Regions from separate parts of the Vreelandella gomseomensis genome, predicted to be linked through region 1. Evidence: predicted binding sites of a transcription regulator. Region 1 holds the regulator's gene; each other region holds the start of a gene.
The links. Region 1 encodes sigma-54, which starts transcription at its own class of promoters, with help from an activator protein. Its sites were predicted from a motif close to TGGCACNNNNNTTGCTNT; they were not measured.
Positions count from the first base shown of each region.

Region 2: a site for sigma-54 is predicted at 4,190-4,207, ahead of speB (agmatinase). Genes of this name have one in related genera too.
Region 3: a site for sigma-54 is predicted at 5,726-5,743, ahead of feaR (transcriptional regulator FeaR). Genes of this name have one in related genera too.
Region 4: a site for sigma-54 is predicted at 3,942-3,959, ahead of QC815_RS00260 (NarK family nitrate/nitrite MFS transporter). Genes of this name have one in related genera too.

Region 1 is NZ_JARWAI010000002.1:213,985-221,551, reverse strand. It holds gene QC815_RS03160 (KdsC family phosphatase) at 1-181, shown strand, start outside; gene lptC (LPS export ABC transporter periplasmic protein LptC) at 188-766, shown strand; gene lptA (lipopolysaccharide transport periplasmic protein LptA) at 770-1,264, shown strand; gene lptB (LPS export ABC transporter ATP-binding protein) at 1,275-2,021, shown strand; gene QC815_RS03140 (RNA polymerase factor sigma-54) at 2,125-3,540, shown strand; gene hpf (ribosome hibernation-promoting factor, HPF/YfiA family) at 3,627-3,935, shown strand; gene QC815_RS03130 (PTS sugar transporter subunit IIA) at 3,940-4,413, shown strand; gene rapZ (RNase adapter RapZ) at 4,505-5,386, shown strand; gene QC815_RS03120 (HPr family phosphocarrier protein) at 5,455-5,724, shown strand; gene pmbA (metalloprotease PmbA) at 5,751-7,091, opposite strand; gene yjgA (ribosome biogenesis factor YjgA) at 7,187-7,567, shown strand, end outside.
Region 2 is NZ_JARWAI010000012.1:95,968-103,534, reverse strand. It holds gene QC815_RS15055 (ABC transporter substrate-binding protein) at 65-1,348, opposite strand; gene QC815_RS15050 (ABC transporter ATP-binding protein) at 1,359-2,516, opposite strand; gene QC815_RS15045 (sigma-54 interaction domain-containing protein) at 2,628-4,046, opposite strand; gene speB (agmatinase) at 4,251-5,201, shown strand; gene QC815_RS15035 (YjiH family protein) at 5,334-6,713, shown strand; gene QC815_RS15030 (5-guanidino-2-oxopentanoate decarboxylase) at 6,724-7,567, shown strand, end outside.
Region 3 is NZ_JARWAI010000003.1:252,047-259,613, forward strand. It holds gene QC815_RS05275 (TRAP transporter small permease) at 1-80, shown strand, start outside; gene QC815_RS05280 (TRAP transporter large permease) at 77-1,399, shown strand; gene QC815_RS05285 (alginate export family protein) at 1,552-2,895, shown strand; gene QC815_RS05290 (aldehyde dehydrogenase family protein) at 3,046-4,530, shown strand; gene feaR (transcriptional regulator FeaR) at 4,627-5,589, opposite strand; gene QC815_RS05300 (helix-turn-helix domain-containing protein) at 5,770-6,708, shown strand; gene QC815_RS05305 (NAD(P)/FAD-dependent oxidoreductase) at 6,705-7,567, opposite strand, start outside.
Region 4 is NZ_JARWAI010000001.1:51,626-59,192, reverse strand. It holds gene QC815_RS00275 (LLM class flavin-dependent oxidoreductase) at 1-172, opposite strand, end outside; gene QC815_RS00270 (SDR family oxidoreductase) at 316-1,002, opposite strand; gene QC815_RS00265 (nitrate regulatory protein) at 1,103-2,365, opposite strand; gene QC815_RS00260 (NarK family nitrate/nitrite MFS transporter) at 2,432-3,784, opposite strand; gene QC815_RS00255 (patatin-like phospholipase family protein) at 4,071-5,117, opposite strand; gene QC815_RS00250 (murein L,D-transpeptidase catalytic domain family protein) at 5,209-5,958, opposite strand; gene QC815_RS00245 (L,D-transpeptidase family protein) at 6,069-7,567, shown strand, end outside.

The DNA of each region.
Region 1 (7,567 bases):
CAGCATCAAGCGCTCGGGCGTAGGCATCACCGTGCCCAACGCCCCCGACTACATGCACACCCATGCCGATTGGGTTACCGAGCGCCTGGGTGGCCACGGGGCCGTGCGCGAAGTGTGCGACGCGATGCTGGATGCCCAGGGCCACTGGGGCGCGGTCGTCGATACTTACCTACACGGCTGAGGCATGATGCTGAAGCGACTACGCACGCGCCTGGGCCTCGCCCTGATCGTACTGGCGCTCGGCGGCCTGCTGGTATGGCTGGATCCCGGCGGCCCGCGAACCGTTACACCCGATCCCGACGCGCGGGCGGAAGAGCCCGGCCATGTGCTGCACAACGCCGAGCTGACGCTGTTCGACGCGCAGGGCAACATCCAGCAGGGACTGACCACGCCGCGCCTGGTGCACACCCCCCAGACGGCCTCCACCCAGGCGGAAACGCCCCGCGCCACGCTGTATGACAGCGAACGCCGGGTGTGGAACGCCACCGCCGAGGTAGGTACGCTCGACACCAACGCGCAAGCGCTGACGCTCTCGGGCAATGCGCGGCTGATAGCGCCCGAAGAAGGCTGGCAGCTGGACACGGATGTCCTGCACTATGATGGCAAGACCGCCCACGCCTGGAGCGATACCCCCGTACTCCTCCAGCAGCCACCCCAGCGCATGACGGCGCAACGGATGGATGCATGGCTCAACGACGAGGAAGTGCGCCTTGAAGAGAATGTGCAAGGCTACCACCCTCCCGAGACGCAACCTGGACAGGAATAACACATGAAAGCGCTTATTTACACGGCCCTGGCCGCCGTCTGCCTGGTTCCGCTTTACGCCACGGCCGACAATCACCAGCAACCGGTTGAGGTTGAAGCCGACCGGCTGGATCTCGACCAGCGCGCCGGCACGGCGGTGTATACCGGTGACGTGGAAGTTCGCCAGGGCGATATGCTGATCAAGGGCGACACAGTCGAAATTCAGCGCAACGAGGCAGGCGAGCTGTCGCGTGCCACCGCTCTGGGCGAGCGCGCCTACTTGCGTCAGCAACCCGAGAATCAGGAAGGCCCGCTGGAAGGCTGGGGACGCCGGGTGATCTATCACGTCGCCGAGCGCCGCGTGGAGTTGATCGACCAGGCCGAGATCATCCAGCAAGGCGACCGTTTCACCGGCGGGCGGCTGGAATACTTCATCGACCGGGAGGTCGTCCAGGCGCGTTCCGACGTGGAGAACCAAGAACCGCAGCGAATTCGCATGACGCTGCAGCCCGAAGAGTAAGGAGAGCCCGATGGCCGCCGCCGACCCTGCCACCCGCACGCTACACGCCCGCCACCTGGCCAAAAGCTACAAGCGCCGGCGCGTGGTCAAAGACATCAACCTGGATATATCCCAGGGCAGCATCGTGGGGTTGCTAGGTCCCAATGGCGCGGGCAAAACCACCTCGTTCTACATGATCGTCGGCCTGGTCAAGGCCGACGCGGGCAGCGTCGCCATCGACAGCCTCGACCTTTCCCGCGCGCCCATGCACGAGCGCGCCAAGGCGGGCATTGGCTACCTCCCCCAGGAGGCGTCGATCTTTCGCAAGCTGACCGTCGCCGACAACATCATGGCAATCCTTCAAACGCGCAAGAACCTCGACCGCGCCGGTCGCGAAGCACGCCTGGAAGCACTGCTGGAAGATTTCCACATCACCCATATCCGCGATAACATGGGCATGAGCCTGTCCGGCGGCGAGCGCCGCCGCGTCGAGATTGCCCGGTCGCTGGCCACCGAGCCCGCGTTCATCCTGCTTGACGAGCCCTTCGCCGGCGTCGACCCTATTTCTGTCGGCGATATCAAGTCGATCATTCGCGCTTTGAAGGCACGTGACATCGGTGTGCTGATTACCGACCACAACGTGCGCGAGACGCTGGATATCTGCGACGTGGCCTACATCGTGGGCGACGGCCATATCATCGCCAGCGGCACGCCAAGCGCTATTCTTGACAATCAGGAAGTGCGCGACGTTTACCTAGGTGCTGATTTCCGTCTGTAAAGCTGTCAATGGCATATTTATTGCCTGTGGCATACTTATTGCACTTGCACCAAAACACAACACACACTAGGGTGGATGCTTTCCGATAACGAGTGGTTCTCAGATGGTCATGAAAGCTTCTCTTCAACTGCGGATCGGCACCCAGCTCACCATGACACCCCAGCTGCAGCAGGCCATTGCCCTGCTGCAGCTATCCACGCTCGATTTACGCCAGGAAATTCAGCAGGCCCTCGACGCCAACCCGATGCTCGAGCAGGAAGACGAGTTCAGCGAGCAGGCCACCAGCGAGCCCGAGGAAACCGAGTGGGCCGACAGCATCCCCACGGAGCTCTCCGTCGACAGCGACTGGTCGGATACCTACCAAGACATGGCAGGCAGCGGCAGCTCGAGCAGTGAGGGCCCGGACTTTGAACGCCAGGCGGCCGGGCAAAGCCTCCACGGCCATCTTCTGTGGCAGCTCGCCATGACCGATTTGAGCCGCCGCGAGCAGCTGGTCGCCGAAAGCCTGATCGACGCCCTGGATACGAACGGCTACTTGACCCAACCGCTCAACGATATCCGCGAGGGGTTGCGCGCCCAGGGCGTGGAAGGCCTCAGCCAGCGCGAGGTCGAAAGCATCCTCATGCGACTCCAGCAGTTCGAGCCCACCGGCGTGTTCGCTCGCGACCTGCGCGAATGCCTGATGCTGCAGCTTGCCGCCCTGCCCGACGACACCCCGCTGCTGATGCCTGCCCGGCGACTGGTTCGCCAGTTCCTGGAAGCCCTGAGCAAGAATGATCAGCGCCTGCTCAAACGGCGGCTCGGCCTGGACGAGGCGCAGCTCGATGAGGTCATCCAACTGATCAGGAGCCTGGATCCGCGTCCCGGCAGCGAGTACACCGTCACCGATGACAGCTACGTGATTCCCGACCTGGTGGTTCGTCACGATAGCGAGGGCTGGCACCTGGAGCTCAACCCGGAAGCGCTCCCCAAACTCCGGATTCAGCCCGATTACGCCAGCCTGATCAAACGCGCCGACAAGAGCCAGGACAACCAGTTTCTCAAGGACCATCTTCAGGAAGCCCGCTGGCTGATCAAGAGCCTGTCCAGCCGCAACGACACCCTGCTACGCGTCGGCCGCGAAATCGTCACCCGCCAGATCGACTTTCTGGAACGGGGTGAAGAAGCCATGAAGCCGCTGATCCTGGCCGACATCGCCGAGGCGGTCGAGATGCACGAATCGACGATTTCTCGGGTCACCACCCAGAAGTTCATCCACACGCCGCGGGGCATTTTCGAGCTTAAATACTTCTTTTCCAGCCAGATCAGCGGCCAGGACGGCGACAGCCATTCGAGCACCGCGATCCGGGCACGGCTGAAGAAGCTGATCCAGGAAGAGCCGCCCGGCAAACCCCTGTCAGACAGCCGCCTTGTCACCCTGCTCGAAGACGCCGGTGTCCACGTGGCGCGGCGTACCGTGGCCAAATATCGCGAAGGCATGGGTATCCCGTCCTCCAGCGAACGACGCCGTTTGCGTTAGAAAGACGGAAACTCGTCACAAGGGCTTTGCTTAACGGCAAAAAGGGTTACAATCGAAGGACAGTCCGACGGATAAGGAGTACGTCAATGCAAGTCAATATTACCGGTCATCATGTAGAACTGACTGACGCCTTGCGTGACTATGTCAACGAAAAGCTGGAACGCGTTGAGCGCCATTACGACAACATCACCACCGTGCAGGTCACGCTCTCGGTCGAGAAAGAGCGTCAACAGGCGGCCTGTACGCTGCACGCCGCCGGTGCCGACTTGCACGCCGAAGCCCTCGACAATGACATGTACGCAGCCATTGATGCACTGGCGGACAAAATTGATCGGCAACTCGTCAAGCACAAGGAAAAAGCACAAGCCCGCGCCCAGGGCGCAGGCGTGCGTTAATTCAATGACGTTAGCCACTATCCTCCCCCCGGAGCGCGTACTTTACGACGTGCCCGGGGGCAGCAAAAAACGGGTGCTGGAGTTTTTCAGCACCTTTATCGCGCAAAATATCCCCAGTCTCGACAGCCAGGAAGTGTTCAGCCGGCTGATCGGTCGAGAGCGCCTGGGCAGCACGGGGATCGGCAACGGCGTTGCCATTCCCCATGCCCGCAGCCCGCATTGCGAATCGCCTATCGCAGGCTTTTTAAAGCTCAACGAAGCGGTGGATTTCGACGCCATCGACGGCGATCCGGTCGATCTGGTGTTTGTCCTGCTGGTGCCCGAAGAAGCCGATGATACCCATCTGGCTCTGCTTGGTCAGGTCGCCTCGATCATGAACGATGCCGACACGCGCCAGCAGCTTCGCAAAACCGAGAGCCAACGGGAGCTGCTGGATCTCATCACGGCCAAGATACGCGACCAGGCTAACAGCCAGTAACCCGCTGGCGAGCCTGGCGGACACACAATGCGTTAACATCGCCATCTGGCTGATTACCCACGTCGCTTGAGCGCAAGCAAGAGAGCTTTCCATGCAACTCGTCATCATTAGTGGCCGCTCCGGGTCAGGCAAATCCATTGCCTTGCAGGCGCTGGAAGATCTAGGCTATTACGCCATTGATAACCTGCCAGCCATGCTTCTGGACGCGCTGATTGATGAGCTGCGTGAACAAGGGGGACGTACCCATCTGGCGGTGAGCATTGATGCGCGCAACCTGCCTGCGGCCCTCGCCGAGCTGCCCAAGCTTCTCGAGGCACTGCGTCAACGCACTATCAAGTGTCAGATCGTGTATCTGACCACCGATGCCCGCATACTGCTGGAACGCTACTCGGCCACCCGCCGGCGACATCCGCTGACTCGCAACAGCTCGCTGACGCTTGAAGAAGCCATCGATCAGGAAGAGCAGACGCTGCACCAAATACGCGACCTTGCCGATCTGACCATCGATACGTCTCGGCTTTCGGCCCACGACCTGCGCCGACGCATCACCGACCAGGTGGCCCACCAGCGGCGCGACCAGCTTACGCTGACTTTTGAGTCCTTTGGCTACAAGCGCGGCGTTCCCCTCGATGCGGACATTGTCTTCGATGTGCGCTGCCTGCCCAATCCCTACTGGGATCCCTCGCTGCGCTCGTCCACCGGTCGCGATGCCGATATCATTGCCTTTCTGGGCAACTACCCGCTGGTCGACGCCATGGCCAACGATATTCAGGCATGGCTTGAACGCTGGCTGCCTGAGTACCAGAACAGCCAGCGCAGCTACATGACCGTGGCAATCGGCTGTACCGGCGGGCAGCATCGCTCGGTTTACATGGTGGAACAGCTGGCCCAGCGCCTCATCCGGCATATGGATGAAGTGCAGCTACGCCACCGAGAGCTGGGCTTGCAGTACACGGTCAATGCTGCGCACTAAACGTTTACGCCTGGCGGAAGCCGGGTCATTATCCACCGCGACACCCCTAATAGCCAAAAGGAACCAGGGTGCCAGAACGTACACTTACCCTCACCAACCAGCGCGGGCTGCACGCGCGGGCTGCCACCAAACTCGTACAGTGCTGCCAGCAGTTCAACGCCAGCGTACGGGTCGTGAAACAGCAGCAGGAAGCCGATGCGGCCAATATCATGGCTCTCCTGATGCTGGCGGCGCCCTGCGGCACCGAGCTTTGCATCCGAGCCGAGGGCGATGACGCCGAACAGGCGCTGGAGGCGATCCAGGCGCTGTTCGACGCGCGCTTCGATGAGGACAAGTAAGCCTTAAAGACCCCTGCGCTAGCTGCCTAGCTGCCGGCGACGGTCATGCCATCGATAAGCCAGCTGCCGGAATGAATACTGCCCCGGCGGTCGATGTCATCGCCGACGCCCACCAGGCTCCCGAACATGCGCTCCAGGTTACCGGCGATGGTGAATTCCTCGATCGGGTATTGCACCACGCCGTCTTCTACCCAGAACCCAGCAGCGCCGCGCGAGTAGTCGCCGGTCACGCCATTGATGCCCTGCCCCATCAGCTCGGTCACCCAGACCCCGGTGCCCATTTGCGACAGCAGCGATGCATGACGGGTTAACGGCGCGGTAATGCGCATATTGCGGGCACCGCCTGCATTACCGGTGGTGGTCATGTTCAAGCGACGAGCGCTGTAGGACGACAGCATGTAGCTCGCAATCCGGCCACGGTCGATAAAGCGGTTGTCGCGGGTTTGCACGCCTTCGCCGTCAAAGGGCGAGCTGGCCGTCGCGCCGACCTCCATTGGCCGCTCCTCGAGGCTGAACCAATCGGGAAACAGCGGTGTGTTGAGCCGATCACACAGGAAAGATGCCTGACGATAAAGCGCACCGCCCGCCAGGGCACCCATCAGATGGCCTACCAGACCACTTGCCAGACTGGGGTCGAACAGCACCGGATACGTGCCTGTGGGCGGCCGCTTGGCACCCAACCGCCGCAGTGTCCGCCGCGCCGCTTCGCGCCCCACCATCGCCGGGTCGGCTAGCTCTGCGGGATCCCGTGCCGAGGTGTAATCCATGTCGCGCTGCATGCCTTGAGCGTCCTCGGCGATCAGCATGCAGGACAGCGAGTGGCGGCTGCCTTTCTGAGTGCCGACAAAACCGTGGCTGTTGGCATACACGCGCACGCCTTCACCGCTGGACAGCGACGCCCCGTCCGACTGGGTAATCCCCGCCACGTCGCGTCCCGCCTGTTCGCAGGCCAGGGCCAGCTCAATGGCCTGATCGGTGGTGAGCGCCCAGGGATGATGAACCTTCAAATCCGGCAGGTCGGTGGCCATCAAGGCCGCATCGGCCAGGCCTGCCGCGGCGTCCTCTCCTGTGTAGCGGGCAATCGCCAGGGCTTTCTCAACGGTGGCCAGCAGCGAGGCTTCACCGGCATCCGTCGACGAAGCGCTGCCCTTGCGCTGACCGACATAGACGGTAATGGCAATGCCTTGATCGCGGGAAAGCTCTACCGTTTCCACTTCCCCCTGACGGACGCTGACGCCGATCCCCTGGTCAACGCTGGCGCCGACCTCGGCCGCGTCGGCGCCCATCTGTTTAGCCATCGCCAAGGCACTTTCGGCACGCTGGATGAGCAGTGCCTGCTGGGCTGATGCGTCGAACGCTTGAGCCATACAATCTCCTTAACCACCGACATTGCCGGTAGATCCATATTGAGCATCGCAGCCTGATATAATAGGGCCACGAATTCTGTTGATGAGAACCCACGATGCCAAAACAACGCCCCGAGCCCCTAGACGACGAGCTGACAGAGCGCCCCAGCAAATCCCAGTTAAAGCGCGAAATGCATGCGCTTCAGGCATTGGGGGAAACACTGATTGCCATGCAGCCCGCCGAGCGGGCGCGCTTCCCGCTATCCGATGACATGCTGCGCGCCATCGATGAAACCGCCCGCATCCGCTCCCATGAGGGGCGCCGTCGTCACATGCAGTACGTCGGCAAGCTGATCCGCAAGGAAGACCTTGCCGCCATTCAGGCCGTCTTCGACGGCATCGAACAGGAAAAGCAGCAGCGCGACCACGCTTTCCATCGCCTTGAAAAATGGCGCGACCGCCTGATCGATGAAGGCGACCCGGCAGCGGAGCAGTGG
Region 2 (7,567 bases), on a different contig from region 1:
GAGTCGGAAAAGCCGGGGCGCACCCCGGCGAACATGGAAGCGTTCTGTTTTCTTCTAATGCGCCTTAGCGGGCGTAGCGGCGTAGCACTGCTTCGGCTTCCTGCTGCGCCTGGGTAAGGGCTTCTTCAGGGCTCATCTGTCCGGTCAGGGCGGCTTGCACGGCGTTGTCCAGGGCGCGGCGCACGCGGCCACCCTGGTAAGTGGAGAGCTCCGCCGTGCTGTGCTCCAGCTGATCCCGGGCGACGGCGGCGGGGGCGAAGTCTTTAACATAATCGCGCAGCGCCTCGGTCTCGTAGGCAGCGGGGCTGACGCCCATGTAGCCGGTCTCGATCGACCAGGCAGCGGCGCGTTCAGGGGCGGTCATCCAGCGGATGAAGGTCATGGCCGCGCGCTGTTCTTCTTCCGTCGTATCCTTGAAGACGTAGAAGTTGCCACCGCCGGTGGGGCTGCCGCGCTGGGTTTTCATGGGCAGCATGGCGACGCCGAAATCAAAATCGGCGTCGCTACGCACGGCGCTCAGGTTGCCGGTGGTGTGCCACATCATCGCGGTGGACTCTTCGATAAAGTTCTGGCGCAGCGTGCCCCATTCAATGGTGTCGTCAGGCATGGCATCGTGCTCATCGGCCAGCGATACCCAGTATTCAAGCGCTTCAATGGCGGCAGGGTCATCAAAATAGACCTCGGTACCGTCTTCGCTCATCAGCCGGTGGCCGTTCTGGAAGGCGAAGGCCTGGAACATCCAATAGGGATAACCGGTGGAGGGCACCATGACGCCCCACTGTTCGCCATCGGAAGCCTCGCGCACGGTGGCGGCCATTTCGGCCATCTGTTCCCAGTTTTCGGGGGGCGTCTCAGGGTCGAGTCCGGCGGCTTCAAAGGCGTCCTTGTTCCAGAACAGCACGATGGTGGAGCGCTGGAAGGGAATGCCGTAGGTCTTGCCGTCCAGTCGGCCGTTTTCCATCAGGCCGGGGTAGAAGCTGTTGAGCCATTCGCGTTCTGCGTCGCTTTCGACAAGGTCGTCGAAGGCCACAATGGCATCTTGCTCCAGCAGTTCGTAGAGGTCGATGGAGAACATCACCGACAACTGCGGCGTATCACCCGCTTCCATCGCCGACATCGCCCTCACGCGGGTGTCGTCGTAGTTGCCGGCGTAGATGGCTTCCACGTCGATATCAGGATGCTCATTTTCGAAATCTGCTACCAAGTCGTCGACCACATCGGTTAACGCACCGCCGACGGCGACCGGGTAGTACATGGTCAATTCGACCGGGTCGTTGGCGGCGACCTGACCGGCGCTGAGCAGGCCAGCGGTTAGGGCAGAAAGAGCAAAGGGGATACGGGCACGCATGGGGAACACCTCAACGTTGGGATTGGAGCTGGGAGTGGCGGGTTTCGTCTTGCGATGAACCGATGGGTAACTCGCTTTCCGGCGGAGCAGTGGGCATTAGTGAGTAAGCGGTCAGGTCGTCACGACGCAGGCCGTCCTCGGCGAAGAGGTGCGCGGCGGACGCAGGCCAGCCGATCCGGCAGTGCTGGCCGGTAATCGCATGGCGGCCGCGCAGTCGGATCCGCAGGGTATGGTCGCCGACCGCCAGGTGGGCGATGGTATCGGCGCCCAGATATTCGTCGCTCAGCACCTTTGCCGGTACCCCGGAGGCTGATGCAGGGCGTAGCTCGATATCTTCCGGGCGGATGCCCAACTGACCGTTGGCGGCTTCCAGCGGGGCTACCGTTGTGTCGGGTTCGCTTTCAATCACGGCACCATGTTCGCCTGGCACAAGCGGCAGCAGGTTCATGGCCGGGCTGCCGATAAAGCTGGCGGCGAAGGCGCTGGCCGGGCGGTTGTAAAGCTCGTCAGGGGTGCCGTCCTGCACGATCTTGCCGTGCTGCATCAGAATCACACGGTCGCCCATGCTCATGGCCTCGACCTGGTCATGGGTGACGTAGATCACCGTCATGTTCAGACGGCTTTGCAACGCCTTGATTTCCCTGCGCATATCGCTGCGCAGCCGGGCATCAAGGTTGGATAGCGGCTCGTCCATCAGGCAGATCGGATGTTCGGAGATCACCGAGCGCGCCAGCGCCACGCGCTGGCGCTGGCCACCGGAAAGCTGGGCCGGTTTGCGGTTCAGATAGTCGGTGAGGTCAACGAGTTCGGCGACCTTGGCCAGCCGCTCGCGCTGCTCGGCCTTGGGCACCTTGCGGCTGCGCAGACCAAACACGATGTTGTCAGCCACGCTCAGGTGCGGGAATAGTGCGTAGGACTGAAACACCATGCTCAGCCCACGATCCCCAGGCGGCAACCGGGTAACGTCGCGATCACCGATATGAATACGCCCGTCGCTGGCCTCTTCAAGGCCAGCAATCATGCGCAATGTGGTCGATTTTCCACAGCCCGACGGCCCCAGCAAAATGACGAATTGCCCGGGCGTGACATCGAAGGAAATACGATCGACAGCGGGTATCGCGTCCCAACGTTTGGTAACGCGTTCCAGGCGGATACGCGATTGGTCCATAACACTCATCACCGGCTGTTGGTTGTTATTGATCCAGCTTGTGTTGAAGGTGTTGCAATTGCGTGACACTTACATGGATGGGGTATTACGTTCGCTGTGTCAAGCGATAAATCATTTGGCGACTTTGATGCCGTAGCGGTGCAGCCGCCGGACGACGCTTGACTGGCTGATGCCCAGCCGTTCGGCGATGGCGTAGGTGCTGGGCAGCGAGGTGCTTAGCTGCAATAGCGTTTCGCGTTCCAGCCGTTCGAGATACTGCTTGAGGCTTTCCTGAGGGGCTATCGGTAAGCTTGCCGGTGATGAGTGAACGCTCGGCATGCTGGCGGCGTCCTGTTCGGCGTGGGGCTGAAAGGCGGGCGCTTCGATCTGGTCGGTGGGGCTCGAGAGCCAGGCTCTTTCCAGCCAGTTTTCCAGCTCGCGCACGTTACCGGGCCATTCGCTGCCCATCAGCGTCGACCATACCTGGTTGCCCAGAATCTTATGTCGCCCGTAGCGCTGGTTTAGCCGCTCCAGGCAGGCATCGACCAGGTCGGGAATGTCTTCGCGTCGATCCCTCAACGGCGGTAACGTGATGGGAATCACGTTCAAACGGTAATAAAGATCCAGACGAAACCGGCCGGCTTCCACCTGTTTGCCGAGATCCTGATTGGTGGCGACCACCAGGCGGAAATCGACGCGACGCGCGCGCGTATCGCCCAGGCGGGTCAGGCTGCCATCCTGGATCACCTTGAGCAGTTTGGTTTGCATCAACAGCGGCAGCTCGCCGACTTCATCCAGAAACAGCGTGCCCCCTTCGGCCTGCTCCAACAGCCCCGCCTTGCCCTGCCGCGCGGCACCGCTGAAAGCGCCGGGCTGGTAGCCAAACATCTCGGACTCAAACAGATTTTCGGGGATCGCCCCACAGTTGACGTCGATAAAGGGGCCGTCACAGCGCTGGCTCCAGCGGTGTAGCTGCTTGGCAAAGGCGGTTTTCCCCACCCCTGACTCCCCGAGCATCAGTACGTTGGCGTCCGAGGGCGCGACGCGCTTGAGCAGCAAGGCAACCTCGCGCATCACATGGCTTCTTACCCGAAGATCATCCAGTGCGTCGTCCAGTGCCTGTTCCTCGGCATCCGGCGCTGCCTGGCTGCGCTTCAGGTGGTCGCTGAAGCGTTTCTGCAGCAGCGCATATTCGTCCTGAAGCAGTTGTAGGTCGGTTAAGTCCCGTGACCGGCTGATGATGCGCTCAAGCTTGCCTTCCACAAAGACAGGATAGGCCTCGGCAATCACCCGACGACCCGTTCCAGTCACCTGCATCAGCTGGGCCGGGCGGCGGGTGCGCATCACCTCCAGGGTGATCGACGGCCTGAGAACGCCCACCTGCTGAAGCTGCTGAACGGTGCTGGACAGCAGCTCTTCACGGGAAACGCCATAAACGGCCTCGGCACCGGGGCTGACATCCAGCACCCGGCCGTCGCCTCCGACGATGAAAAAGTGGTCGTTGGCGGTTTCCACAATGGTTTCCAGTACGCGCCTGTCTATTTCGCTCATGGCCTGTCACCCATCGCCAGCGGCGTTCGGTCAGTGATTCATAAGTGAATTGCTGATTCATTTATGAATTGATTGCGGGGTTTTTTGAGTCATTTTTGCATCAAATGGCCGGCGCGACCACTGATTTATCGGCATCGGCGACTTGGCATGGTCTATGCAACACCGTTACGAGACGAGTAAGAAAACAAATCCAAGGAGATGACGATGTCGCAGTTTAACCAGCCGCTGGGCGGCAACTCCATGCCGCGCTTTGCCGGCCCCGCGACCATGATGCGCCTGCCCACCCAGGATACCGCCGAGGGCCTGGATGCGGCCTTTATCGGCATTCCCATGGATATTGGCACGTCAAACCGCCCGGGCACACGCCTTGGGCCGCGCCAGATCCGCGATGAGTCGCGCATGCTGCGCCCCTATAACATGGCGACCCGCGCCGCGCCCTTCGAAAGCCTGCAGGTGGCGGACATTGGCGATGTCCCCATCAATACGTTTCATCTGCCAAAAAGCGTCGACATCATTACCGCGTTTTACGACGAGGTGCTCAAGCATGACTGTATTCCGCTATCGCTCGGCGGCGAACATACGCTCACTCTGCCGATACTGCGGTCCATCGCCAAGAAACATGGCCCGGTAGGGCTGATCCACGTCGATGCCCACGCCGATGTGAACGAGCACATGTTTGGCGAGCCGATTGCCCATGGCACGCCGTTTCGTCGTGCCCAGGAAGAGGGGCTGCTGGCCGCCAACAAGGTTGTGCAGATAGGCCTGCGGGGGACGGGATACGCCGCGGAAGATTTCGACTGGTGTCGTGAGCAGGGCTTTCGTGTCGTTCAGGCGGAGGATTGCTGGTACCGCTCGCTGGCGCCGTTGATGAAGGAAGTGCGCGAGCAGATGGGCGATATCCCGGTGTACATCAGCTTTGATATCGACGCCCTGGATCCCTCGGTTGCCCCCGGTACGGGCACGGTGGAAATGGGCGGCCTGACGTCTTCCCAGGGCCTGGAAATCGTTCGTGGTGCGGCAGGCCTGAACATTGTCGGCGGCGATCTGGTGGAAGTGTCGCCACCCTACGACCCCAGCGGCAACACCGCGCTAATGGGGGCCACGTTGTTGTATGAAATGCTCTGTGTACTGCCGGGCGTGAAACGCGGCAGTTAATCAGATGATGGCATTACAAAGCGCCGGTGTAACAAGGCGCGATCCATAAATAGACAAGGTAAGAAGCGGTGCTGGCCGCCGCTTCAGAAATCGCCAGCTCACCTCCAATAAACCTTCAATACAGGTGAACCCATGTCCTCGCATGTGCAGCTAGACGAGCCAAGCGCCGATGAGCCGATCCAACGGCGTCATCTCATCAAATTCTTAATTCCCTCCTTGATCGGGGTGCTGTTGTTCTTGGTGCCCTTTCAAGTGGGCGACACCATTAACATCGGCATGGGCCTGATGGCCGATGGATTGCAAACCCTGCTGGGTGCGGCCTTGCCTGCGATCGCTACGGTGGTTTTGTGCTTCTCGGTCGTGGCCACGCTTTATGCCAAGCTGGCCAACCCCCGGTGGGCAGAGTCGGGCGTGCTGTATGAAATGTTTCACGTCGGGCCGGTATGGTTGGGTATGCGCATTCTGGGCGCACTGTTTGCCTTGATGACGTTTTTTCAGGTGGGCCCCGAATTCGTCACCGCATCGTTTACCGGTGGGGTGATGCTCAACGACCTGGCGCCGGTGCTGCTGACCTTCTTCTTTTTTGCCGCGCTGCTACTGCCGTTTCTGGTGGAATTCGGCTTTATGGAGTTTATCGGCAGCCTGGTGCGCAAGCCGTTCCGGGTGATCTTTAATCTGCCGGGACGCAGCGCCATCGATGCCACCGCGTCGTGGATGGGGTCGGGTACCGTCGGCGTACTGATTACCACGCAACAGTATGAGCAGGGCTACTATAACGGCCGCGAAGCCTCGGTGATTGCCTCCAACTTTTCGGTGGTCTCGATTGCCTTTGCGCTGCTCGTGACCAGCTTTGTGGATATTAACCACCTGTTTGTGCAGTTTTATTTCACGGTGGTCGTGGCGGGGTTGATAGCCGCGGTGATCGTGCCGCGTTTGCCGCCACTGTCGCGCAAAGCCAATGACTACTATGAGCCGGTAGGGTGCCAGATCAGCGAAAAACCCACCGCTAAAATAGGTCTGTTGCGTTACAGCTTGCTGCAAGCCACGCGTCGCGCCGCCGGTGCGCCGGGGCCAAGGGAGCTGGCAAAGCTGGCGCTGCTGAACGTCATGGATATTTTCCTCGCCCTGCTGCCACTGGTGTTTGCCATTGGCACGGTCGCGCTGATTCTCGCCGAATTTACCCCGCTATTTACATGGCTTTCCTATCCCATGGTCCCGGTGCTGGAGCTGCTGCGAATTCCCGAGGCGGAAGCGGCAGCGCCCGCGACGCTGGTGGGCTTTGCCGACATGTTTCTGCCGGCGGTACTGGCGACCAATATCGAAAGCGAGCTCACCCGCTTTGTGATTGCCTGCCTGTCGCTCACTCAGTTGATCTATATGTCGGAAATCGGCGCGCTGCTGCTCAAGTCGAAGATCCCGATCAAGCTCTGGGAACTGGTGGCGATCTTCCTGCTGCGGACCGCCATTACGCTGCCGATCATTGCCTTTATGGCCCATACGTTTTTCTTCTAAGGGGCCTGCAATGAACACTAGCGTAACGAGCAATCAATCCACCTATCCAGCACCCCTGACCTGTGCCGAGCTGCTGATCCGTTTGCTGCGCGATACCTACGGTGTCAGCACACTGTTCGGCATTCCCGGCGTGCATACCGTGGAGCTGTATCGCGGGCTGGAAGGCAGCGATGTACAGCATGTCACACCGCGCCATGAGCAGGGGGCGGGGTTTATGGCCGACGGCTATGCCCGGGCCAGCGGCCAGCCGGGGGTGTGCCTGATTATCACCGGGCCAGGAATGACCAATATGGCCACCGCCATGGGCCAAGCCCTGGCGGACTCGATCCCCATGCTGGTGATCTCCAGCGTGAACCGTCGCGATACCCTGGGTATGGGCCAAGGGCGGCTCCACGAGCTGCCCAGCCAGCAGCAGATGATCAGCGGCGTTGCGCGGTTCAGCCATACGCTGCTGGACGCCAATACGCTACCCGAGGTGCTGGCCCGCGCCTTTGCCGTGTTCAACGGCGCGCGGCCGGGCCCGGTGCACATCGAAATCCCCATCGACCTGTTTAATGCGCCGGTAAATGAACCGGCCAGTTGGCAGGCACCTACGCTCTATCGTGCTGCTCCCGACCCGGAAGGGCTTGCCGAAGCCGCCCGTTTGTTGCATGCAGCGAAGCAACCCTTGGTACTGTTGGGCGGTGGCTGCGTGGCAGCGCCAGAGGCGGCGCGAGCACTGGTAGAACAGCTGGATGCGCCCACGGTCACGACCATCAATGCCAAAGGCCTGCTGGGCCGTGACCATCCGCTGGATCTGGGTGCTAACGCCGCGCTACCCGCGGTGCGTGAACTGGCGGTCAATGCGGATGTGG
Region 3 (7,567 bases), on a different contig from region 1:
GGGTCTGCGCGCTCCATAAGAGCGTTCTCCAACTGACCGGGGACGCCAGGGAAGCGGCAACGGGAGGAGAGCGTCCATGATCGGTGGCCTGGAAGTGGGCGCCATCGCGCTCGGTGTCCTGCTGGTGATGCTGGGCTGTCGCTGGCATGTGGGGGTCGCCATGTTGCTGGCGGGGGCTCTCTGCTACTGGCTGGTCAATGACGGCGATACCCGGGCGTTGCTGTTCACCCTCAACAATCTCGTTTATGCCCGATTCTCGAGCTACGACCTGGCGGTCATTCCCATGTTCGTGCTGATGGGGCAGTTCGCGATCCACGGCGGGCTATCGAAGGCGCTGTTCCGCGCCAGTGCCAGTTGGATTGGCCACTGGCGGGGCGGGTTGGCGATGTCGGCGGCGGGGGCCTGCGCCGGTTTCGGCGCCATCTGTGGCTCCTCGCTGGCCACGGCGACCACCATGAGTCAGGTGGCCCTGCCGGAACTGGCGCGTTACCACTACGGCAAGCGACTGGCCACGGGCACCATCGCCGCGGCAGGGACCCTGGGGATTCTGATCCCGCCCTCGGTACCGCTGATCGTCTACGCCGTGCTGACCCAAGAGTCGATCGCCGCGCTCTTCATGGCGGCGATCCTGCCGGGATTGCTGGCAGTGGCGGGCTATCTGGTGGTGATCCGCATCGTGGCGACGCGGACAATGCGCGACGTCGAGCGGGCGCCACGCTACGGCTGGGGCGAGCGGCTGGCAAGCCTGGGCGATATCGCGCCGATACTGGTGATCTTCGCCGTGGTCATCTACGGGCTCTACGGCGGCTGGGCCAACCTCACCGAGGCCGCATCGATCGGCGCCGCTGCCTGCGGTCTCTATGCCGTCTGGCGCGGCGGCATGCGCTGGCAGGGCGTCTACCGCAGTCTGGCGGGCACCGCGGAGGCGACCGCCATGATCTACCTGGTGGTGGTCGGCGCCGACCTGCTGAACAGCGGCCTGGCGCTCGGCCAACTGCCCACGGCGCTGGCGGAGTGGATCATGGGCAGCGGCCTGGCGCCGCTGACGGTGCTGCTGATCATCCTGCTGATCTATCTGCTGCTGGGCTGTGTGATGGATTCGCTGTCGATGATTCTGCTCACCATTCCGATCTTCTATCCGATCATTCTCGAGCTCGACCTGTTCGGCCTCGACGACACCGCCAAGTCGATCTGGTTCGGCATCGTCGCGCTGATGGTGGTGGAAATCGGCCTGATCACGCCCCCCATGGGCATGAACCTGTTCATCGTGCAGAAGTACAGCCACGGCACCTCGCTTGCCACCGTCAGCCGCGGCATCCTGCCGTTCATCGGCGCGGACATGGTGCGTATCGCCATCGTGGTGTTGGTGCCGGCGCTTTCGCTGGTGTGGCTCGATTAGCCGCGCGGCGGCAGCGCGAGGCAGGTTTTCGTCAGGGGCAGACAAGCGCGGGTTCCAACAGCTCGCTAGCCTGGGATCAGCGGTCGCACGCCTTCGGTGCGGCGACCCTTGCATCAACACGCATCGCAACAACAACCGTGGACGACTGACCCATGATCACCTCACGCTACTGCCCCATACTGACAAGACTTGCCGTTGGCTCGATCATCACGCTTTCAATGTGCGGGAATGCCTCGGCTGTCGAGATCCATGACACGGCACAGACCCAGATCAACCTGAACGTCACGGGCGTGGCCGGGGCCTTTCACAGCCAGAAGGGCTACGCCCAATCCGAAACCGCCGAGGCCGGAAGCCGAGACTGGCAGGAGGGGTTCGTCAAGTACGGGCTCGATGTCACGCACGCGCTGGGCGGTGACAGCAGTTCGCTCTATGCCAACGTGGCCGGGGTCTCGGGAGGAACGTTCGGCCAGGGCGACGCCGCCGGCTTCACCACCGGCGATGAGCGGCGCACCCATCTCGAGAATCTCTACGCCGGCTGGAAGTCCGGCGGGTTGTTCCCGGCGCTGGGCCAGGATGGCGTCGACCTGTCCGTGGGACGTCAGCATGTCCAGGTCGGCGACGGCTTCCTGATCGCGGGGGATTCGCTCAATTTCGGCGAGGGGGTGCTGGGCGGCGACCTCGACCGTGGCGGCGCTTACTATCTGGCAGCGCGCCAGTCCTTCGAGAATACCGCGGTGCTGCGCCTCGGCGGCGATCAGGGGTGGCGGGGTGACCTGATGTGGCTGACGTCGGGCAACCCCGCCCAGGCCGAGCCGGAACTCAGCGTCGCCACGCTGGAGCACGTCTCCGACGCGGGAACACTGGGAGCGACCTACCTCGACGTCCTCGACATCGATGACGACTACGCCTTTCTCTACCCCGAGCGCGAGGATACCCGGGTCTACAGCCTGCGCGGCCAGGGCAACGCCGGCGTCGAGAACCTGTTTCTCGCCGGCCAGTACGCCTGGCAGGAAAACGGCAGCGACGACCACGAGAACGCCTGGTATCTGGAGGCGGGCTGGACCTTCGACAAGCTGCCCGGCTCGCCTGCCGTTAGCTACCGCTTCAGCCGCTTTTCCGAGCAGTACGATCCGCTGTTCTACGGTAACGGACGCGCGCTCGGTACCTGGTTCCAGGGTGAGGTCGCCGCCAACTACGCCGGCCCCTTCAATACCAATGCTCGGGTGCAGCAGATCAACCTGACGCTGACGCCGTCGGCGAGCGTGAGCCTCGGAGCGATGCTCTACGACTTCGATACCCTCTCCACGGAGGCGGGACCGAATCTCAGCGGCAACGAGATCGATCTGTATGCCGTGTGGTCGCCGAGCGAGCGCTGGTGGGTCATGCCGCTGCTGGGTCGCTACAGCCCCGACGTTTCCGCGAACGACGGCGGAAGCCAACTGGGCGACAGCGATACCAACTATTACAGCCAGTTGCTGGTTGGATTTAATTTCTAAACTTGGCAGATAGCGTCATGCAACCGGCAGACACGGACAAGTTGTCGGGGGAATGGCGCATTAGCCTGACGCTCAGCTAACCCTTTTGCGACATCGCGCGACATGCCGATGTCGCCTCATTTGAAGCCTTGCATGCGCAGGAGATCGCTCATGAATCAGCACACCGCATCACAGGTCGTACAGGATTTCTTCACGCGAGCGACGGGCTCGTTCATCGACGGTGCCTTTTTGGCCGACGGCCAGGCCCGCGACGTGCTCGACCCCTCCACCGGCCAGCCGCTGACCCGGGTGGCCGAGGGCGATACATCACTGGCAGACCGGGCAGTGGCACTGACACGGCAAAGCGTCGAGGACGGCCGATGGTCGGGGATGACACCCGCCGCCCGCGAGCGGATTCTGCTACGTTTTGCGGACCTTCTGGAGGAGCACGGCGAGGAACTTGCCCAGATCGAGACCCTCAACCAGGGCAAGTCGATCAATATCGCCCGCGGCGTCGATGTCGGCTTCTCGGTCGACTTCATTCGCTACATGGCCGGCTGGACCACCAAGCTTGAGGGCAGCACCCGTGAGGTGTCCATCGGCATGCCCGAGGGCGCTAAGTTCAATACCTACACCCTTCGCCAGCCCATCGGCGTGGTGGCAGCTATCGTGCCGTGGAACTTTCCGATGATGATCGCGCTCTGGAAGGTGGTGCCGGCGCTGGCGGCGGGGTGTTCGGTGGTGCTCAAGCCCGCCTCGGAAACGCCGTTGAGCGTGTTGCGTCTGGCTGAACTGGCGGTCGAGGCAGGGGTGCCAAAAGGCGTATTCAACGTAGTGCTGGGCTCTGGCGCCACAGTCGGGACGCGTATTGCCGAGCATCCCGACGTCGGCAAGGTCACCTTCACCGGCAGCACCGCGATCGGCAAGCAGGTCGGCCATGCCGCCGTCGAGCACATGGCGCACTTCTCGCTGGAGCTGGGCGGCAAGAATCCGATGCTGGTGCTGGAGGACGCCGATATCGACAAGGCCGTCAATGGCGCGCTGCTGGGTGGATTGTTCAACCAGGGACAGGTCTGCGCGGCCGCCTCGCGGTTCTACGTGCATCGTAGCCTCCACGACACCTTCTGTGAGCGACTGGCCCAGGCCGTCGATGGCATGCAGGCAGGGCCCGGGATGGATCCGCAGGCACAGGTCAATCCGCTGGTCTCGAAGCGTCAGCAGGCGAGCGTGCAGGGCTACATCGACCGTGCCCGCGATCAGGGCGCCAACGTCCATGTAGGCAACAAGGTGCCATCCGAGGGCTTCTATGTCTCGCCCACGGTGATCAGCGGCGCCGATCACGATATGGAAATCGCCCGGGAAGAGGTGTTTGGTCCGGTACTCACGGTGATTCCCTTCGACGATGACGAGCAGGCGCTGCGGATGGTCAACGACAGCGAGCTGGGGCTGGCGGCTAGCCTCTGGACCGAGAGCCTTTCCAAAGCCATGGCGTTGACGCCACGCATCGAGGCCGGCACCGTCTGGGTCAACACCCATGTCACCCTGGATCCGGCCATGCCGTTCGGCGGGCTCAAGATGTCCGGGCTGGGCAAGGAATTCGGCCCCGAAGCGGTCAACGCCTACACCGAGCTCAAGTCGGTCTGCATCGCCTACTAGATAGACACGTACAGCGGCCGGCCGCCGTGTGATTGGCAAGATGGCCGGTGCCGATCAGCGGGTGTGCAGTACGCCCGCAGGTCGGCACGCCGCGCATCATGCGGCCCGCGCCAGGTACGCGCGACGGTATTCACGGGGCGAGCTTGCAAACTCGCGCTTGAAAGCACGGCTGAAGTGCGCCGAATCGGTAAAGCCCCATTTGTAGGCAATCTGAGTGATCGAGCGCTTGATCAGCATCGGGCTTGCCAGTTCCTCCGCACAGCGCGCCAGGCGGCGACGCTGAACGTAGCGGCACACCGTTTCGCCGTGCTGTTCGAACAGCCGATAAAGCTGGCGAACCGACATGTGGAAGGCCAACGCCAGGCGTTCCGGCCCGAGTTCGTCCTCATGCAGGTGCTGGTCGATAAACTGCTGCACGCAATTGAACAGCGTGCCATCGGCCTGCTCCATGAACGACGGCGACAGCGCCTGATGTCGGTAGATCGTCGGCAGCAGCGCCACCAGCGAGTCCGAAACCCCCTCCTCTTCTTGTTCGGCCGATGCCAGCGGCTCGGTCACCATACGATTAACCACCAGTTGCAGAATCTGGCTGCTGGCGCAGTCTGCCGTGATCTTCATGAAGGGGATCGACGTCTCGCCGAAGCGCTGGGCGACTTCACGGCGCGACAGGTGAAGCGAATCGTGCTCGATCAGTCCGTGGGGGATAACGTCACAGGCCTCGATGGAATCCATCAGCGCCATCTCGCCCGGACGCAGCACAATCGCCGTATCGTTTTGCACCAGTGTGGCGCGCCCCTGCTTCTGCACGACCAGAAAACAGTAACGATCTTCGTCGCGACGCTGGGCACGGCTGCTGGTCACCTTCTCGGCGTTCGTGACGATGTTGGCAATGTCGATGCCACCGTTGGTACGCGTCGAAACGCTGCCCTGAAAACTGCGCCGATCTCTAGGGGTGCAGTCGAAGTGACCGCAGGTCTGGCGCAGCGCGCCCAGCCAGGCATCGAACGGCATGGATGTTGCAGAGGTTGCAGGAGTCGGTGTTGAAGTCGTGTGTAGCATTGGGTCACCATTTTTATTAACATTTTAATGGTTATACTCACTTTAGATAAAAAAGCGCCTTGGCACCACCCTTCATTGGTCAAGTTTCAGGTTACCTGGTTGCACCGTGCGCTCGCACTGCACGGGTCATTTGCAAAAAGCAATTTGCGTGCCACAAGCGCCACGGGCGGGAGGCTTTTCATGACCATTGCACTGCACCACTGTCTTGATGCGGCGGAGCATGCCCAGCGTCTGGAGGGCTGGCAGCAGGAATCCAGCCAGATCGAAGCCGGTGTTTTCTCGGGCGAGATCGTGGACATATCGAGCCAAGAAATACGGCTGTTTCGTGAAAGCGCCAATCTGGGGCTCTTTCAGCAGATGCACTTTCCCGACTCGCAGTGGCACCTGGTCACGCCCATTCGCTGGCCCGGGGAGGATCTGTACGGCGCCGATACCGTGACCGTCCTGCCGCGCTGCGATCAGTTCTGGAGCGTGGCGCCCTCGAACTACGATCTGCTGGTGGTCTCCATCAACCGCTGCCGTCATGCCTGGCTTGGCCGCGATGAACATCGCCTGCGACGGCTCGACGTGCCGGTGGTGCTGTTGAACCAGGTACGCGAGCAGTGGCAGTTGATGACCGATTACCTGCGCCAGCGCCCCCGCCATGAATTGATGACCCCGGCGCTGCAGGAGTCGCTGGTGCGCCAGCTCGACGACAGCATCGAATGGCTGCTCGGCGACTGCGTTCTCTCGAACGAGCCTGATACCACCAATTACCGGACTCGGCGCTACATTGTCGACCGCTGCCAGGCACGGGTACGCGAATGCCCGGACGAACCGCCTTCGCTGATGGCCCTGTGCCATCAGTTGAGGATTTCCAGACGCACGCTGCAATACAGTTTTCAGTCCGAGGTCGGACAATCCCCCGTGCATTACCTGCGTGCCCTTCGTCTCAACGCCGTGCGTCGCAGCCTGTTACACGACCCCAGCCAGCGCCTGGCCGACGCTGCCGCGAGCCAGGGTTTTTTCCACCAAAGCTACTTTTGCCGCGAATACCGCCGCCTGTTTCAGGAGCTGCCCTCAGCCACTCGGGCGCGGGCGCTCGACACCGACCAACAGGACGCGGCGTCAGAGGTCTAGAACCGTCCGAAGCGGTAGGGTTTTGGGTCGATGATCGGCGTCTTGTCCATGATCAGATCGGCGGCGAGCTGGCCGGCGGCTGGCGAAGTGCCAAAGCCATGCCCCGAGAAACCGGAGGCCAGGGTCAGCCCGGGCACGCCGGGTACCGCATCGATGACCGGGTTGGAGTCCGGCGTGATGTCGATCATGCCCGCCCAGGCTTCTTCGATGGTCGCCTTTTCGAACACCGGCCAGGCCGCCGACAGGTGGCGGTGGGCCTCGTCGTTCAGCCCCTGGTTGATCGGCGGGTCGATGGTGCGCTCGCGCTCGAAGGGCGAGGGGCCGGTTTTCCAGCGCCGCGGCAGCGCGAGCTCCCGCCAGAAATGCTTGCCCAGCGACATCCGCAAAAGCCCCCGCTGGGCGCGTAGTGCGCTCAGGTACTTGGCGCCGACCAGCAGATGATCCAGCGTCAGCGGCGCATCGAGCGCACCGCGCTGGGTCACGATGAAGCCGCCATCCTTGTGCTTGCGAAAGGAGAAATCCGGCCCGCCCACGGCACAGTCGGTGGGGCCCTCCATGGCGGCGGTTCTGAACACCGACAGGATCAGCGGCAGCGTCGGCAGGGAGATGCCGATATTGCCCAGAAAGCGCCGCGACCCCATGCCGCCGGCCAGCAGTACCTGGTCGCACCGGATCTCGCCGCGCTCGGTCACCACCCCGCTCACCCGGCCGCTGGCGCGAGTAATGGTGCGTACCGCGCAGTGCTCGACGATCACCGCGCCACGGGCGATGGCCGCCCGGGCAATGGCGCTTGCGGCAAGTGTGGGCTCGGCGTAGCCGTCGGAGGGGGTATGGATGGCCCCCGCCCAATCGCCGCGAC
Region 4 (7,567 bases), on a different contig from region 1:
TGGCGATACCCTCGATGTTGTGGTGTTCCGCCAGCCAGTAACGCTCATAGCCCAGCTGTTCGGCGAGCTTGGCAAGTGACACGCTATCCTGAAACGTTTCCGCAGCGCTGCCGCCCTGACGAATCGGGGCAAGATCCAATACCGATAGCGCGGTAGACGCGAGTCCGCTCATGCTTCACCTGTAGAACCGTATAGAAAAAGGCGTACCGATCATGGCCCGACGGCGTGATGTCGGGCTGATCATTAGCACGCTTGTTATCTACCCGTTATGCGGCCGGTACCGTTGAATTGCAAGGCGGGGCGCTACAAAAGCGCTCACTCCACCGGCGGGGTGGGGCGAACGAGTATTTCATTGACGTCGACGTGGGCGGGCTGCGACAGCGCGTAGATGACCGCATTGGCAATGTCGCGGTCTTCCAGCGCGTGCTCCGGTGGTTCATCAAAGAAGGGGGTGTCGACCATGCCGGGCTCGATCAGCGTGACCCGCATGCCGGTGCCGCGCAGTTCCTCGCGCAGGTTGTAGCCGATGCCCGTCACGGCCCACTTGGTGGCGCTGTACATCGAGCCTGGTATGGTTGCTCGCCCGGCGGCGGAGCCGGTCAGCAGCACGTGGCCTTTGCTGCGTTTGAGCGCCGGCAGGCAGGCCTGAAGGGTCAGCCCGACGCCGTAGACGTTGGTCAGGATCATGTCCTTCCAGCGCTCATGATCGGCCCCGCTGAAGCCGCCCGGTGTCCCGCCGCATCCGGCGTTGGCGAAGACCGCATCAAGACGGCCGAAGGTTTCCAGCGCTTCGTCGACCATCGCCTGCTGGGCGTCCATCCGGGTGACGTCGAGTTCGCAGGTCAGCACGTTCTCCGGCCCAAGTTCCTGGGCGAGCGCGCTGAGCTTGTCCGTGGAGCGGGCCGCCAATACCAGTTTATAGCCTTCCCGGGCGGCCGCACGCGCCGTCGCGGCGCCGATGCCGCTTGATGCCCCCGTGATCAGTAGTACGCCGTTTTGCATCCTTTGCGCTCCTCGCAGTTAACCAGAAGTATCCTTTTAGGATGGCTAACTTGGCGCCATTGTGCAAATCATAAGCCTGCGAACGAATGGGGCGTGTGTCTCAGTGATTGGCTTCCTTGCGCTTGAGCATGGAGGAAAGGTCGAGAATCGACTGAGCCATGTCCGCCATGCTTTTGCTCTGGTTCATGGAGGTGGTGCGCAGGAAACGATAAGCCTCCTCCTCGGTCATTTCCTGGTGAGCCATGATCAGACCCTTGGCGCGCTCGATCAGCTTGCGCTCGCGCAGCGCCTTACGGGTGTTTTCCAACTCGTCGCTAAGGCCTTGCAGGCGTCGGGACTGTGCCTGGGTCAGCTCGATGAGCGAACGGCCCAGCGGCGAGTTGAGCGCATTGGCGGTCAGGTCGCCCAGCGGCTCGGCGCTGGTCAACGCCAGCAGCTGCGCGCAGGGCGCCGGAGTGTTCGTAGCGGGATCGGCCTTGGCCTTTTCCAGCGCGGCGCTGGCCTGATCGATCTTGCGGTGGCAAAGCGCAGTAAGCTGGGCATTGAGCGCGTCTTCGACGTTCTTGATGCTATCGATACGCAGGGTGGCCAGCTCGTACCAGGTCTCGCCAAGCGAGTCCGGCGAGTCGGGATGCGAGCGCCGCTGGCAGGCAATGTCGCGCAGGTGGCCGATGCCCGAGAGCGTACGCGGCGAGAGCTCCTGCTGCCAGCACTGCCGGGCGTCCGGTGAGGCAAATTCCTCAAAGGTATCGAAGCAGCGCTGCTGGTCGTTGATAAGCTGGGCGAGCAGGGCGCTGTGGGCATCGTCAAAATACCCCTGGGTAAAGCCGAAGGCACCGCAGGCGCGTTCCTGCCCGGCCAGCTCCTTGCCCTGCATCAAATGAAAAATGGCCACCAGCGCGCGGGTGATGTCCGGATCGACGGCCGTATCCGCGGCGTCAAAGACGATTGCCAGCAAGCCACTGGCCAGCTGGTTATACGCCTGGGTGGCCGCGTCCGGGGTAATGGCAAAGGTGTCGATGGCGTGGCGCAATGCGTCAAGCTCGTCCAGCGCGGCCCATACCGTGGCGATCCGGCGTAGCAGGCGGGCGGCGGCCTGGGGGCGGGCTTCCTGGCTTAGCGCTTCGAGACGGCGGCGCAACAAGGCTTCCGCGTCCTGGCTATGCTGCTGGTATGTCGCGCGCCGTTCCTTGAAGCGCATGCCCCGGGAGACCAGGAAAATCGTCGACGCCCCGCGTTCACGCTGCAGCATGTGAATGAAGTGACTGATATCGCCAACGATATCGCACGTCGTGGCCAGATGGGTCAGGTTGTCGATATCGCAACGTTTGGCGGTTAACAGTAACTGTTGAGCTGAAGACATAACGCATTTCCTTGTGGCTCACCGCCAGGACGGCGCACCTCCGTGGAGGTCCGCCGTCGGCGTTGTTTAGCGTAACGATAGGGCACCGGCCCCGGTGTCGTCGCCCACTGCATCGCGATAGGCCATGGCTTCCTCGGCTTCCTGGGCATCGCTGAAGCGCACCAGCAACACGCAAGAGGCCAACGCCAGTACCGCCAGGCCAAGGTAGAACAGTCCCTGCTGATAGGTCAGGCTTTCGCTGCGGAACAGGAAAGCAGCGGATACCGCACCGACGTTGCCGCCCGCGCCGACGATACCGGCCACCGCCCCCAGGGCCTTTTTATTGATGAACGGAACCACGCCGTAGGTGGCGCCCTCGGCCATCTGCACAAACAGGCTGAAGACCAGCATGATGCCAATGGCCAGGCTCAGGACGTGCATCTGTGAAAAGGCAACCAGTGCGATCCCTTCGCATATCAGCGCCACCAATAACCAGCGCACGCGTCCTTTCAGGCCGCCCTGTTTGGCAAACAGATCGGAAAACATGCCGCCCAGGGTGCGCGCGAAAATATTCATCAGCCCGAACAGCCCGGCAATCAGGCCGGCGGTTGCCAGCGTCAGCTCAAAATTATCGAAAAAGTAGATGGCGGCAATGTTGTTGATCGTCAGCTCCACGCCGAAACACAGGCCGTACACCACAAACAACGCCCAGACGCGAATATCCTTTGCTGCGGTCATGAAGTTTTGCACGGCACCATGCTCGCCGCTGGCGGCGGGCAGTTCGCCCCGGGCGCGCAGCTCGTCGAAATTGCCATCGGGGGCATCCTGGGTAAACAGCCAATAGGCAATGCCGGTAAAGAACAGCACGACGCCCGGCACGACCATGGCTAACCGCCAGCTCAGCGCCTCGTTGACGCCCAGCATCAGCATGCCGGCAAAGATCAGCGGCATCACGATCTGGGTGGTGCCCCCGCCCAGGTTGCCCCAGCCCGCGCTGGTGGCGTTGGCCGTGCCTACCACGTTGGGCGCGAACATGATCGAGGTGTGGTACTGGGTAATCACGAACGACGCGCCGATGGCGCCGATCGCCAGCCGCGCCATGAGGAAGGTCTCGAAGCTATCGGCGAGGCCAATACCCATGACCGGGATCGAGCCGAGCAGCAGCAGCCCCGAGTAGGTCTTGCGCGGTCCCAGCCGGTCGCACAATACGCCAATCACCAGGCGGACGATGACGGTGATGGCTACCGAGGCGATGATGGTATTGCCAATCTGGGTCTGGGTCAGGGCCAGGTCTTCGCGGACCACCGCCATGAGCGGGGCAATGCCGAACCAGCCGAAAAAGCACAGGTGGAAAGCAAACCAGGAAAAATGGAACGCACGCATTTGCGGCGTCGAAAAATTGAGCAACCGAATGCGGTTGGCCTTGTTGCGAATATCCATGGGATGGCCTCACGGGTCTTGTTACGAGTTCAATACCCTGCGCAGCAATCGCGCAGCGTTATCGGTTCACGAGAACATGCCTTCTTCATTGAAGGTCAGGTTCGACGCACTCGTACCCGCTTGGGCCTGGTCCACGCCTACCACCACTGCTTACATTTATGCAAAGTGGTTGCCATGGCGCAGTTTTTATATGTTTATCAGCTAATTACTTTTAGGGGGTTGGCTGAGCAAGCGGTGACCACCCGGCCAGTGCTGCATGGTTGGGCACTGGCATACGCGGTCTGACTTATATTGGTGCCTCGGCAGGCGTCGCGCTGTCGTCCTGGTAGACATCCTCGATATCCAGCGTCGAGTGATGGCCCAGCGCGTCGAGGTTGTCTTCCAGCCAGCGGTCGGCCGCCGCGCGCCCCTGTTCAAACAGATGGCACAGGAAGGGCCATTCGGCGTTGAGCTTGCTGGAAACCGAAAGGTCTTGCAGCGCGCCTTCGCCGCTGATGCGGTGAAACAGTGCCTGCTGATAGCAGTTCTCGATGCCCTGGGCGTCAAGCACCTGCTTGAGCATGGCGATCATGCGGATTTCCTTTATCAGCGCCGAGTTGAAGGTAATTTCGTTGAGGCGGTTCATGATGCCCGAGGCGGTGGTCGGGACGGTGTCCCGGCGAATCGGGTTGATCTGCACCAGCAGAATATCTCGGGCGCTACATTCCTCCATCAGCGGGAACAGCGCCGGATTGCCCATATACCCGCCGTCCCAATAGGCCTCGCCGTCGATGTCAACGGCCTGGAACACAAACGGCAGGCAGGCCGATGCCATGACCGCCTCCAGGCTCATCTCCTGGCGGCGGAACACCCGTTGCTTGCCGGTACGCACGTTGGTGGCCGTCACGAACAGCTTGAGCTGTTCGCAGCGGCGAACTCGGTCAAAGTCGATCCGCTCGGCGAGGATCTCGCGCAGCGGGTTCACGTTCAGCGGGTTGAACTGATACGGCGAGACCAGGCGGCTCATTAGATCCATGGCGATATAGCCCGGCGAGTGGTCAAGGCTCCAGTTGCCGGTCAGCTTGTCCAGGGGCGTGCGACGAATCGGGCTGGCCATCCCTGCGCGGCTGACCGCCTGCCAGAAGTCGTGGAGGGCTTCGCGGGCGGTTTCCTTGTCACCGCGGGTCAGGGCGTCGGCCATCACTACGCCGTTCATCGCCCCGGCGCTGGTGCCGCTGATGCCTTCGATCTCAACGCGGTCATCCGCCAGTAAGCGATCAATGACGCCCCAGGTATAGGCACCGTGGGCGCCGCCTCCCTGTAAGGCCAGGTCTAACGATTTGGGTTGAACCATTGGCTTGCCTCCTTGCGGTTGGCGGTCAACTAACAGCCAGATGGCTACCAGCATGGCACATCGCGGCTGGAACCGTTATCTTCCGAGCCATTCAGCTATCGTCAGGCCTGTCTGCCATCGGGTAGTGCTGGGCGAGCGACGGTGCATTCGGGCAGTTGATCACCTGAGAGGTCGCCAGCCATTCTTGATCCGGGTAGTACGCGAAGACATAGTGGTCGCCCTTCAGGCTGTCGATCAGCGGGTAGGTGACCTCTTCGCGAACCGCCGGGCAGCCATGGCTGCGCCCTAACCGGCCGGTTTGATCGATGAAGGCCTCGCTGACGTAGTCGGCCCCGTGAATCACGATGGCGCGCTCAAAGGCGTTATCGTTCACGTTGGCTTCGAGTCCTTCCAGGCGCAGCGAATAGCCGTTGCGGCCGTAATAGCTATTCATTGTCTTGAATAGCCCGATACTTGATTGATGGCTGTCGGGAACGTTGGAAAAAGTCTCCGCCTGGGCATCGCCGGATCCCTGTCCGTGGGAGACGAGCTCCTGAAACATCAGCTCGTGCTGTGCCAGATCGAATACCCAGAGGCGCGGCTCGGTTGACGGTAGCGAGTAATCGATCACGGCCAGGCGCTCGGCATGGGGATCGCGGCAGCTGAGTGCCTGGGCGGCCAGGCGGAGTGCCTCCGGGCTGGCCCCGGGGGCAAGCTGAAGCAGCTGATGATGCAGAGGCAGAACGCCGTGAGGCGGTGCCGCATTGACCTGACTGAAAAAGCTGGCAGCGTGAAGCGGTAGGCTCAAAAAGGTGACCGGCAGGCAGACAAGCCATGCACGCGACGAAAAAAGTGGCATCATATAGGTTCATCCTGCAGCTAGCACGCGGTGGGGCCGGCGCCAACCGGCTATTATCACAAAGGAAGTACACCGCATTGTCGGGGCGATCATAGTAACGCAAGGAGAGGCCAATGAACGAGCGGCAGCCATTAAGACAATGGGCGATAGGGGTGGCGCTTTGCCTGAGCGCGGGCGTGGTCGGTAGTGCCGTGGCCGAGACCGAAACCTCGGCGCCGCTGCGCGAGGCGCTGGAAGCGCAAGTGACCGAAAGCGATCAACACCTGCCCGTCGAGCGCTTTTACGCGCACCGCGACTACCAGCCGGTGTGGACGAGCTCGGCAAGCGTGGGGGCGCTGGTCGCGGGGCTTGACGACCTGGTGCAGGACGGGATCCATCCGGATCACTATGCGGCCGGGTCGTTGATGGCAGGATTTGAACGTAGCCAGGCAGCCGGAGCATCGGCCCAGGTCGCCTTTGAACTGCGGGCAAGCCGGGCGCTGCTGCAGGCACTTGATGACCTGAACCGCGGGCGGTTGAACCCTCGGCTGTTAAGCAGTCAGTGGGATGGCGAGCGGCCAGCGCGTGGCTACTCGATGGCGCGGGTGGTCGAGGCGGTCAATCAGATGGATATTGCGGCCGCGCTGGATCAGGCGCGTCCTGATACGCCGGCGTATCGCCAGCTAAAGGCGGCCTATGCCGACTTCCAGTCGCGTGCCTCCCAGTCCAGCGTGCCCTACCTGGGTCGGCGTGAGGAATCGTTGCGGCTGGGGGATCGGCATGACGATGTGCTCACCTTGCGTCGCCGGCTGACGCACTGGGGCGAAGCGCATCTACTGGCGGCGAACCCCGAGGCTTATCCGCACATCGACGCCAATGCCCCGGATCAGCGTGAGTTTGACGCGCCGCTGGCCGCGGCGGTCAAGCGTTTCCAGCGTCGTCATCTGCTCCAGGAGGATGGCGTCGTCGGCGAGCAGACACGTCGTGCGCTCAACGTGCCGCTGTCTTCACGGGCCGATCAGCTCAGGGTCAATCTTGAACGCGCCCGCTGGATGGGCGCCCAATCGGATGCGGCGCCGAGCGCGTGGGTCGACCTGGCGGGCTACCGGCTGCATTACACAAGGCCCAACGGCGAGCACTGGCAGACTCGCGTTATCGTGGGGACACCGCGGCGTGCGACCCCGGTGATACACTCGGCGATCACCCATCTGACCGTTAACCCAAGCTGGACGATTCCGCCGACGATTCTGCGCGAGGATGTCCTTCCCCGGGTGCGCGATGATGTCGGTTATCTCGCCGACGAGAACATCCAGGTCGTTGATTTTTCGGGTAACCCAGTGGCGGCCGAGACAGTCGACTGGGAGCGGCCGGGGAATATCATGCTGCGTCAGGTGGCGGGCAGTGCCAACCCGCTGGGGCGCGTGGTGGTGCGCTTCCCCAACAACCACATGATCTACCTGCACGACACGCCTGCCCAGGGGCTCTTTCAGCGGCACCGGCGCGCGCTGAGCTCGGGCTGTGTCAGGGTGGAGGGTGTTACCCATTTTGCCCAGCTGTTGCTCCGGGATACCGGCAGTTCGGCGCAGCTGTCGCGCCTGATGGCCAGCCGTGGCAATGACCACCAGGTAAGCTT